DNA from 3 places in the Chelatococcus daeguensis genome. Region 2 is predicted to be linked to each of the others. Evidence: riboswitches for the same ligand, from Rfam matches in the RefSeq annotation. Region 2 holds a riboswitch; each other region holds the start of a gene.
The links. A riboswitch is a leader RNA that binds a small molecule or an ion and turns the genes downstream of it on or off. The one in region 2 is predicted to bind thiamine pyrophosphate.
Positions count from the first base shown of each region.

Region 1: it holds a riboswitch for thiamine pyrophosphate, as region 2 does, so the genes downstream of both, thiC (phosphomethylpyrimidine synthase ThiC) here and thiO (glycine oxidase ThiO) in region 2, are expected to answer to the same signal.
Region 3: it holds a riboswitch for thiamine pyrophosphate, as region 2 does, so the genes downstream of both, thiM (hydroxyethylthiazole kinase) here and thiO (glycine oxidase ThiO) in region 2, are expected to answer to the same signal.

Region 1 is NZ_CP018095.1:3,394,966-3,398,231, forward strand. Features, by position in the region: one part of gene BOQ54_RS19550 (IS5 family transposase) at 1-120, opposite strand, end outside; one part of gene BOQ54_RS19550 (IS5 family transposase) at 120-444, opposite strand; gene BOQ54_RS16095 (Panacea domain-containing protein) at 467-904, shown strand; gene BOQ54_RS19855 (hypothetical protein) at 891-1,232, shown strand; TPP riboswitch at 1,292-1,423, shown strand; gene thiC (phosphomethylpyrimidine synthase ThiC) at 1,485-3,266, shown strand, end outside.
Region 2 is NZ_CP018095.1:1,978,960-1,982,225, reverse strand. Features, by position in the region: gene thiS (sulfur carrier protein ThiS) at 1-166, opposite strand, end outside; gene thiO (glycine oxidase ThiO) at 163-1,332, opposite strand; TPP riboswitch at 1,321-1,419, opposite strand; gene kdsA (3-deoxy-8-phosphooctulonate synthase) at 1,517-2,359, opposite strand; gene BOQ54_RS09415 (DUF350 domain-containing protein) at 2,443-2,847, opposite strand; gene BOQ54_RS09410 (CTP synthase) at 2,896-3,266, opposite strand, start outside.
Region 3 is NZ_CP018095.1:2,582,192-2,585,457, forward strand. Features, by position in the region: gene BOQ54_RS12285 (UDP-2,3-diacylglucosamine diphosphatase) at 1-137, opposite strand, end outside; gene BOQ54_RS12290 (DMT family transporter) at 312-1,241, shown strand; TPP riboswitch at 1,282-1,388, shown strand; gene thiM (hydroxyethylthiazole kinase) at 1,419-2,189, shown strand; gene thiE (thiamine phosphate synthase) at 2,186-2,860, shown strand; gene thiD (bifunctional hydroxymethylpyrimidine kinase/phosphomethylpyrimidine kinase) at 2,880-3,266, shown strand, end outside.

The sequences.
Region 1 (3,266 bases), 1.4 Mb from region 2:
CGAGGTCGCTGGCTTGGCCTGCCGTGAGCTTGAGGAGGATCGGCCTGCCTCGGCTGTCGACGAGCGCGTGGAGCTTGGTCGTGAGCCCGCCTCGGGAGCGACCCAGACATCGATCGACACCCCCCTTTTTGCCGTCGCCCCGTGCTGGTGGACGCGGACGACAGAGGTGTCGATCATCTGCACGTCACCATCGTAAGCCCTTGTGATCGCGTCCATGAGCCGATCCCAGACGCCCGCCTTCCGCCATCGGTTGAAGCGGTTGTAGATCGTGGTCGGCGGCCCGTAGCGCGCCGGCATGTCCGCCCACGGCGCGCCGGAGCGCAGGCACCAGAAGATGCCATTGAGCACCCGCCGGTCATCCACGCGAGGCACGCCCCGCGACTTGTTGGGAAGGTGAGGCCGGATCGCCTCCCATTCGAAATCCGTCAGATCGTAGCGGCCCATCGCAAAGCTCCCGAAAAGGAGCTTGAATCACAATTGCCACCGTCAGGGAACCCAGAGCCGTTTATGGGTTTACGGCCTAGAGCTACAAAAAATCCTGTATCTCGCCCACATGTTTTACCTTGGGCGAACGGGCGGAGAGCCTCTGGTCCCAGGGCACTTCGAGGCCTGGGATTATGGTCCTGTTCATCCAGATCTTTACCACAAGGCGAAGATATTTGGCGCTGACCCGGTGGAGAATATCTTCCACGGCGTTGCTGACCTAGGCGCGGGACCGGAAAGAGAAATACTTGATGAAGCTTATGAAAAGCTCGGAAAAGCAGGCCCAGGAAGGTTAGTGAGTGCCACACATCGCCCTGGAGGCGCGTGGGATACTAATTATGTGCCCGGCGTACGACATATAATTATCTCAAATGACGACATTCTGAACGAATATCGGAAGCTGAATAATGGCAGCCGATGAGGGAACCCCAAGGCAAAAGAGCTTCGACGTTCTCGCTTCGACGGAACCCACAAAACAAGATCAGCAAATTGAAGAACTTCAGAAACAGCTAGCATATGAACGCGACGCCCGTCGCGAGGATCGGTTTGTTGGAATTGTCTGCCTTGCACTCCTGCTAAATGTGGTATTTTTCTCCGTCATGCCGAACTTTGGCGGGCCTATAGCATTACTTGTACTTGAGCTTTTGATTCTTATCCCCCTAGCTCAGCGCATGGGAATGCAGGAAATCGCTCAGATTCTCAATCGCGTTTTACATCGTATGGCAAGTCGAACCACCGACGAGGAGTAGCCGTTGTTTCCCTCAGATGCCTCGTTGACAAAGAGCGCCAAAAGCCCAAGACTCTCGCCCCATGTTCCGAGGGGGGCCCCGCTAGGGGGCTGAGATACCGCCGGCGACGGGCGCGAAACGTCCAGACAACGCGGTGACCCTTAGGACCTGATCCGGGTCATGCCGGCGAAGGGACGGAAACGCGCGATCGACGCCAATCCCAAACAAATCGCTGATGCCCGGGTCTCCTTGTCGAGCGAGGAGGAGATCCACATGACAGTGCATACCAAGCCCGCGACCGCCAAGACGGCAGCTGCAACTCCGGACGCCGTCACCACCGGCCCCATCGCCGGCTCGCGGAAGATCTACACCAGTCCCGAAGGCCGCCCCGACATCCGCGTGCCCTTCCGCGAGATCGCGCTTGCGCCGACCTCCGGCGAGGAACCGTTCCGCACCTACGACACCTCCGGCCCCTACACCGATCCCGAGGCGGTGATTGATCTTGCCGCTGGTCTCGCCCCGGTGCGCGGCGACTGGATTGCGAAGCGCGGCTTCGCCAGGGTCGAGGCCCGTGCCGTCAAGCCGGAGGACAACGGCAACGTCTCGGCCGACAAGCTTGTGCCGCACTGCCCCGCCCGCCGCGAGGTGCTCGCGGGCAAGCCGGGCGAGCCGGTGACACAGCTCGAATTCGCGCGCGCCGGCATCATCACGGAGGAGATGGTCTACGTCGCCCACCGCGAGAACCTTGGCCGCGCCGCCATGCTCGCCGGCGCCGAGGAGCGGTGCGCCGACGGCGAGGCTTTCGGCGCCGCGATTCCGCCCTTTATCACGCCCGAATTCGTGCGCCAGGAGATCGCGCGCGGGCGCGCCATCATCCCCGCCAACATCAACCACCCGGAACTCGAACCGACCATCATCGGCCGCAACTTCCTGGTGAAGATCAACGCCAACATCGGCAATTCGGCCGTCACCTCCTCGGCGGCGGAAGAGGTGGAGAAACTCGTCTGGGCCATCCGCTGGGGCGCCGACACGGTGATGGATCTTTCCACCGGCCGCAACATCCACAACATCCGCTCCTGGATCATGCGCAATGCGCCGGTGCCGATCGGCACCGTGCCGATCTACCAGGCGCTGGAGAAGGTGAATGGCGAGCCCGAGAAGCTCGACTGGGAGGTCTTCAAGGACACGCTCATCGAGCAGGCGGAGCAGGGCGTCGACTATTTCACCATTCACGCCGGCGTGCGCCTCGCCTACGTGCCGCTGACGGCCAGGCGCGTCACCGGCATCGTCTCGCGCGGCGGCTCGATCATGGCGCGCTGGTGCCTCGCGCACCACAAGGAGAGCTTCCTCTACGAGCGCTTCGACGAGATCTGCGACATCATGCGCAAGTATGACGTCTCCTTCTCGCTCGGCGACGGCCTGCGCCCCGGCTCCATCGCCGACGCCAACGACGCGGCCCAGTTCGCGGAGCTGGAGACGCTCGGCGAACTCACCAAGATCGCCTGGGACAAGGGTTGCCAGGTGATGATCGAGGGCCCCGGCCACGTGCCGATGCACAAGATCAAAGTGAACATGGACAAGCAGCTCGCCCATTGCGGCGAGGCGCCGTTCTACACCCTCGGCCCGCTGACGACGGACATTGCCCCCGGCTACGACCACATCACCTCGGCCATCGGCGCGGCGATGATCGGCTGGTTCGGCACAGCGATGCTCTGCTACGTCACGCCCAAGGAGCATCTTGGCCTGCCCAACCGCGACGACGTGAAGACCGGCGTCATCACCTACCGCATCGCGGCGCATGCGGCCGACCTCGCCAAGGGCCATCCCTCGGCCAAGCTGCGCGACGACGCCTTGTCGCGAGCGCGCTTCGAGTTCCGCTGGGAGGACCAGTTCAACCTCTCGCTCGACCCGGACACGGCGCGCGCCTTTCACGACGAGACCCTGCCCAAGGACGCGCACAAGGTGGCGCATTTCTGCTCCATGTGCGGCCCGAAATTCTGCTCTATGAAGATCACGCAGGACCTGAGGGCCGAAGCCGAACGCATGGTCGGCCTC
Region 2 (3,266 bases):
ACTGCGCGCGTGGCACGACCGCGCCGTTGAGCGCGACCGCGAGGCCGCGGCCGGCCGGGTCGATGCCGCGCTGCGAGAGAAATTCGGCGATCGTTGCGGCCGCCAGCGGCTCGTCCGCGCCGTTGACGCGGATGCGCGGCAGCGCGACGGAGGATGCTTTCGTCATGACGAAACCTCGCTCGGCGCATCGGCGCGCGCCTGAAAGCGCGCAAGGGTGAAGGGGCGCGCCACATCGGCGAGCCGCCCGTTGAGGACATGGTCGGCGACCACGGCGGCGGTGACCGGCGTGAGCAGGATGCCGTTGCGGTGGTGGCCGGTGGCGTAGACGAGGCCCGCAAGCTCACCCGGTCCGAGGATCGGCGCGTCGTCGCGGCTGCCGGGCCTGAGGCCGGCCCAGGTCTCGGCGATCGGCAGTTCCTCGACGACCGGCAGGGCCCGCCAGGCGGCGTCGAGGAGCGCGAGGAGGCCGCCGGCCGTCATGCGGGTGTCGAACCCCTTCTCCTCCACCGTGGCGCCGATGATGAGGCGCCCGTCGCGGCGCGGCACGAGATAGGCGCCCGGCACCCAGGTCACATGGCTGAGGACGGGTGCAGCCGGATCCATCTGCAACGCCACAAGCTGGCCCTTGACCGGCCGCACCGGCGGCAGGGCGGCGCGCGGCAGGCCGGCGATGCGCCGCGACCAGGCACCGGCGGCAAGGATGACGACGTCGGCATCGATCCGCCGGCCGCGGGCGACAACGCCGCGCGCCCGTCCGTCTTCGACGATGACCGATTCGACCGGACTGTCCTCGTGGATCGCCGCGCCGGCCCGCCCGGCAGCCACATGCAGGGCGGCGGCCAGCTTGCGGTTGTCGACCTGATGGTCCTCGGGACTCCACAGGCCGCCGACGATACCGGGGCTGAGGAACGGCTCGCGGCGCCGCACCTCGGCGGCATCGAGCCACGACACGGGCAGGCCGAGCCGTTCCTGCAAGGCGAGGTGGTGCCACAGCCGCGCCTGGTCGTCGGCCGAGAAGGCACAGACGAGCGTGCCTTCGGTGCGCAGATCGACGGCAAGGCCGCTCGCCGCCTCCAGTTCTCGGGCAAAGTCGGGCCACAGCGCCTGGCTCGCGCGGTTGAGGAACAGCAGCTGCTCCTCGCCCGGCTCCACCTCGGCGCAGGCGGCCAGCATGCCTGCGGCGGCATGGCTCGCGCCCGTACCGCAGCGGCCTGCCTCGAAAAGAATGACGTCGACACCCCGCACGGCGAGGCGCCAGGCGATGGAGAGGCCGATGACACCTCCGCCGATGATGATGACTTTATCCGGTCGCGATGATGCTTCTGCGCTCACCGGCTGCTCCCTACGCTGGCATGATCCAGACAGGTTCGATGGGTGTGATCTCAGCCGCACTGCCGTGCGGCACCCCAGGCCGACGTGTCATATACACGACAAAAAGCGCGCCGCTGCAAGTCCGGTAATGACTGCCCGGCAGCGGCGCGCTTCTCACAAGGCGAATCAGTTTTTCAGGATAACCTCAGCGGGCAGCCCGCTTCTTTGCCAGGACGTCGAAGGCCTTCAGTTCCGCCAGAAGGCCCTCCATCTCCTTCAGCGGCACCATGTTGGGGCCGTCGGACGGCGCACGGTCCGGGTCCTCGTGGCTCTCGATGAAGAGGCCGGCGACGCCGACGGCCACGGCTGCGCGTGCCAGCACCGGCACGAACTCGCGCTGCCCGCCGGAGGACGTGCCCTTGCCGCCGGGCTGCTGCACCGAGTGGGTGGCGTCAAAGATGACGGGTGCGCCCGTCGTCCCGGCCATGATGGGCAGCGCCCGCATGTCCGAGACGAGCGCATTGTAGCCGAAGGAGACGCCGCGCTCCGTCACCAGCACGTCGGGATTGCCAGCACCCGTGACCTTGGCGACGACGTTCGCCATGTCCCAAGGCGCGAGGAACTGGCCCTTCTTGACGTTGACCGCCCGGCCCGTCTTTGCGGCCGCGACGAGGAGGTCCGTCTGCCGGCAGAGGAAAGCCGGGATCTGCAGCACGTCAACCGCCTCCGCGACAGGTGCGCACTGGGCCGCATCATGCACGTCGGTCAGCACCGGCAGGCCGAGGCTCTCGCGGATCTCGGCGAATATCGGAAGGGCGGCCGCAAGGCCGACGCCGCGGGCTGCGCCGGCGGAGGTGCGGTTGGCCTTGTCGAAGGAGGTCTTGAAGACGAGGCCGAGTCCGAGTCGGGTGCAGATCTCCTTCAGCGCCATCGCCATCTCCAGCGCGTGGCCACGGCTCTCAAGCTGGCACGGCCCTGCGATGATCGACAGCGGCAGGTGGTTGCCGAAGGAGACGTTGCCGATCTTGACGGTTGCGTTGGCGCTCATGTTTCCCGCCCGGAAAGGTGAAGAACGGCGCTCGATGGCGCAGGAGAAAGGCCGAATTGCGTCCGCCCGCCTCTGAAGGTCATTCAGAACGTCATCGCACCGGCATTAAGGATGCCGGCGGCCAGCGAAGCCGCCCCGAGAAAGAGCGCGGCCGCGATCTCGTTGTTGGCGATGCGCTGCGACAGGTTTGGCATCGCGAGGCGCACGAGCCAGTAGGCGCTGATCTGCACGATCATGGCGACGAGGCCCCAGACCACGAGGTCCGGCCAGGTGCGCGCGTGCACCACGGCGCTCGACAGCGGCAGCGCGAAGCCGACGATGCTGAGCCCGAGGGACAGGCTGGCCGCCGCGACGTCGCGGCGGATGAGCGCGAATTCGTTGTGCGCGGTGATGAAGGTGTAGATGCCGATGTAGACGAGGACAAGGACGAGCGCGATGAGGTAGTCGACCAGAAAATCCGGCAGATTGTTGATCGATTCAAACACCATCGGCGCCCCCAGCCCCGTTTCCTTGCCGCCAGCCCGTGCGATGAATTGTCAGACGAGACGACTCTGCTCCAGGGCCGCCGCGACGAAGCTCTTGAAGAGCGGATGCGGCTCGAAGGGCCGCGACTTCAGCTCCGGATGGAACTGCACGCCGATGAACCAGGGATGACCGGCAAGCTCGACGATCTCCGGCAGGAGCCCATCCGGCGAGACGCCCGAGAAGACCAGGCCCTTCTCTTCCAGGCGCTGGCGATATGCCATGTTCACCTCGTAGCGGTGGCGGTGGCGCTCGGAAATCTGGGTGCGGCCGTAGATGTTGGCCACCTTGCTGCCTGGCGTGAGCTGGGCCTCGTAGGCGCCGAGGCGCATCGTGCCACCGAGGTCGCCCTCGGCCGACCGCCGCTCGAGCTCGTTGCCCTTCA
Region 3 (3,266 bases), 600 kb from region 2:
CCGACGAGGAAGACCGTGTCGGCATCATAGTGGCGCAGGAAATCGATCAGCAACTCCGCCTGGCACCCCTTGGTGCCGAGGTGGACGTCCGAGATGAACAAGGTCCGGACGCGGACAGCGTCGCTTTCTTGGGACACGGGGGCAGATCCGTCCGTCTGATCGCGTTGACCCTAAAGAGCCGATTCACATCTCACTTTGATGACGTGCTCCGTTCCCGTGCCCCCGGCGCATGACAGGCTTGCCGCGGCGGGCCTTGGGCAAGCCGATGTTTCGTGGTTTGGTTACGCCTGTATCCAAGGCGGCAGAGTGTCGTGAATCCCCTCCTAGGCATTGGCCTTAAAGTCCTCTCGGCGCTTTCGTTCACCCTGATGTCAGCGGGCATCAAGCTCGTCAGTACGGCGTTTCCGACCGGGGAACTGGTCTTCTTCCGCTCCGCTTTCGCGCTGGTGCCGCTCCTCCTGTGGCTCGGCTGGCGCGGCGAGTTGATCGACGCGGTACGCACGAAGAACATCCTCGGCCACGCCCGCCGCGGCGTCATCGGCTCCACGGGCATGTTCTGCGGCTTCTTCGCCTTGTCGTTCCTGCCCCTGCCCGATGCCATCTCGATCGGCTACACGGCACCGCTGATCGTCGTCATCCTCGCGGCGCTCGTGCTGAAGGAAACAGTGCGGGTCTATCGCTGGACGGCGGTCGCCGTCGGCTTTGTCGGCGTGCTCATCATGCTCACGCCGCATTTCCAGTCGAGCGTGCTCGTCAACGGTTTTGGCGACGGCGCGGCCATCGGTGCCGTCTTCGCGCTGGTCGGGGCCTGCTGCGCCGCGGGCGCGACGGTGGAGGTGCGCCGGCTCATCAGCACAGAGAAGACCGGCGCGGTCGTCTTCTACTTCTCCATGCTGACGACGCTGCTCGGCCTGTCCACCATCGTGCTCGGCTGGAATGCGCCGACCTTCACAGAGTTCTCGATCCTCGTCGGCATCGGCATTCTCGGCGGCCTCGGGCAGATCCTGCTGACGCAGAGCTATCGCTATGCCGATGCCTCGCTGGTCGCGCCGTTCGAATACACCACCATGATCTGGGCCATCCTCATCGGCTGGTTCATCTTCGGCGAGCTGCCGGTGCCGGCCGTCATCATCGGCTCGTCCATCGTCATGGGCTCCGGCCTCTTCGTCATCTGGCGCGAGCATCGCCTCGGCCTCGAGCGCCGCCGCGCCAACGCCGCCGCCCCGCCGCGCGCCACCTGAGCCGCGCTTGCATTGCACGGCGAGCCGCCTTAAAGCCACACTGATCTCCTTGGGGTGCCCATAAGGCCGGGCTGAGAGGCGCAATGCGTCAACCCACCGAACCTGAACCGGGTCGTGCCGGCGGAGGAATGCGAGATGCGAAACGACGGGCCCCCGCCCGGGCGGACGGACAGGACCATGCGATCCGGCGATTTCTCCGCGCATGTCGCCCACGAGATCCTCGTGCGGTTGCGCGGACGGCAGCCGCGTGTCCATGCCATCACCAATGCGGTGGCGAAGAACTTCACCGCCAACATGCTGCTCGCGGCCGGTGCCGTGCCGTCCATGACCATCGTCGCCGACGAGGTCGCCGACTTCACGCGCCGCGCCGATGCGCTGCTCGTCAACCTTGGCACGCTCGACACGGAGCGCCGCGCCGCCATCCCGCTCGCCATCGCGGCCGCCGAGGACGCGGCCCTACCCTGGCTGCTCGACCCGGTGTTCGTCGACGCCTCGCCCCGCCGCCTCGCCATCGCCCAGCAGCTTCTCGCCCGCAAGCCGAAGGTGCTGCGCGCGAACGCCGCCGAGTTCGAGGCCCTGGCGCGCCGGCCCGCGGACCGCAAGGGCGCCATCGACCTTGCCCGCGAGCGCGGCTGCATCGTCGCCCTGACCGGGCCGACGGACATCGTGACCGACGGGCGGCACTCGATCTTCATCGCCAACGGCCACCGGCTGATGGCCCGGGTCACGGCCATGGGCTGCGCGGCCACCGCTGTGGTCGCCGCCTGCCTCGCCGTGAGCGACGACGCGCTTCTCGCCACGGCCTCCGGGCTTGCCATCATGGGCATCGCCGCCGAGGTCGCTGGCGAGAAGGCCGGCGGGCCCGGCACCTTTCCGCCCCTGCTGCTCGATGCGCTCGACGCGCTGGACGACGCGGCCATCGCCGCCCGGCTGAGGTGCGAGCAATGAAGGTCGACCTCAGGCTCTATGCCATCCTCGATCCGGAGCGCACGCGCGGCCGGAACCTGGCCGACCTCGCCCGTGCGGCGGCCACAGGCGGCGCTACCCTCGTCCAGTACCGCGATAAGCACGCCGGCACGCGCGACCTCGTCGCCCGCGCCCGCGCCATCAAGGCGGCCCTCGCAGGCACCGGCGTGCCGCTGCTCGTCAACGACCGGGTCGACGTCGCGCTCGCTGCCGGTGCGGACGGCGTCCATGTCGGCCAGGACGACATGGACGCCGCCGATGCCCGCCGCCTGCTCGGTCCGCAGGCCATCATCGGCGTCACGCTGAAGACGCAGGCTCACCTCGGGGAGCTCGCCACCCTGCCGGTCGACTACGGCTGCATCGGCGGGGTCTTCGCCACCGGGAGCAAGGACAATCCCGATCCGCCGGTCGGCCTCGCCGGTCTCGCGCGGCTCGTCGACAGCGCTCGCGGAACACGGCCCGGCCTGCCCGTCGGCGCGATCGCCGGCATCGATGCGACCAACGCCTCCGCCGTCATCGGCGCCGGCGCCGACGGCATCGCCGTGATCTCTGCCCTCTTCATGAGAGAGGACGTGGAGGCGGCAGCACGCAAGCTGCGCGGCATCGTCGACGGGGCGCTTGCGGCTCGCGGCGCGACCGACGCCGGACGCTGAGGGAAGGAAACACGGAACCATGGCAGCGATCGCTGTGACCATCGCCGGCTCCGATTCGAGCGGCGGCGCCGGCATTCAGGCCGATCTCAAGACCTTCTCGGCGCTCGGCGTCTATGGCGCCAGCGTGATCACGGCGTTGACGGCGCAGAACACGCTCGGCGTGCAGGCGATCCACGACGTGCCCGCCGCCTTTGTGGCGCAGCAGATCGATTCGGTCTTCTCCGATCTTTTCGTGCGCGCGGTGAAGATCGGCATGCTTTCGCAGCCCGACGTCATTGCCGCCGTCGCCGAGGGGCTCGACCGCCACGGCGCGACGCGCATCGTCGTCGATCCCGTCATGGTGGCGACGAGCGGTGACCGGCTACTGGCCCCGACCGCCGTGGACAACCTGCGCAGCCTGCTCCTG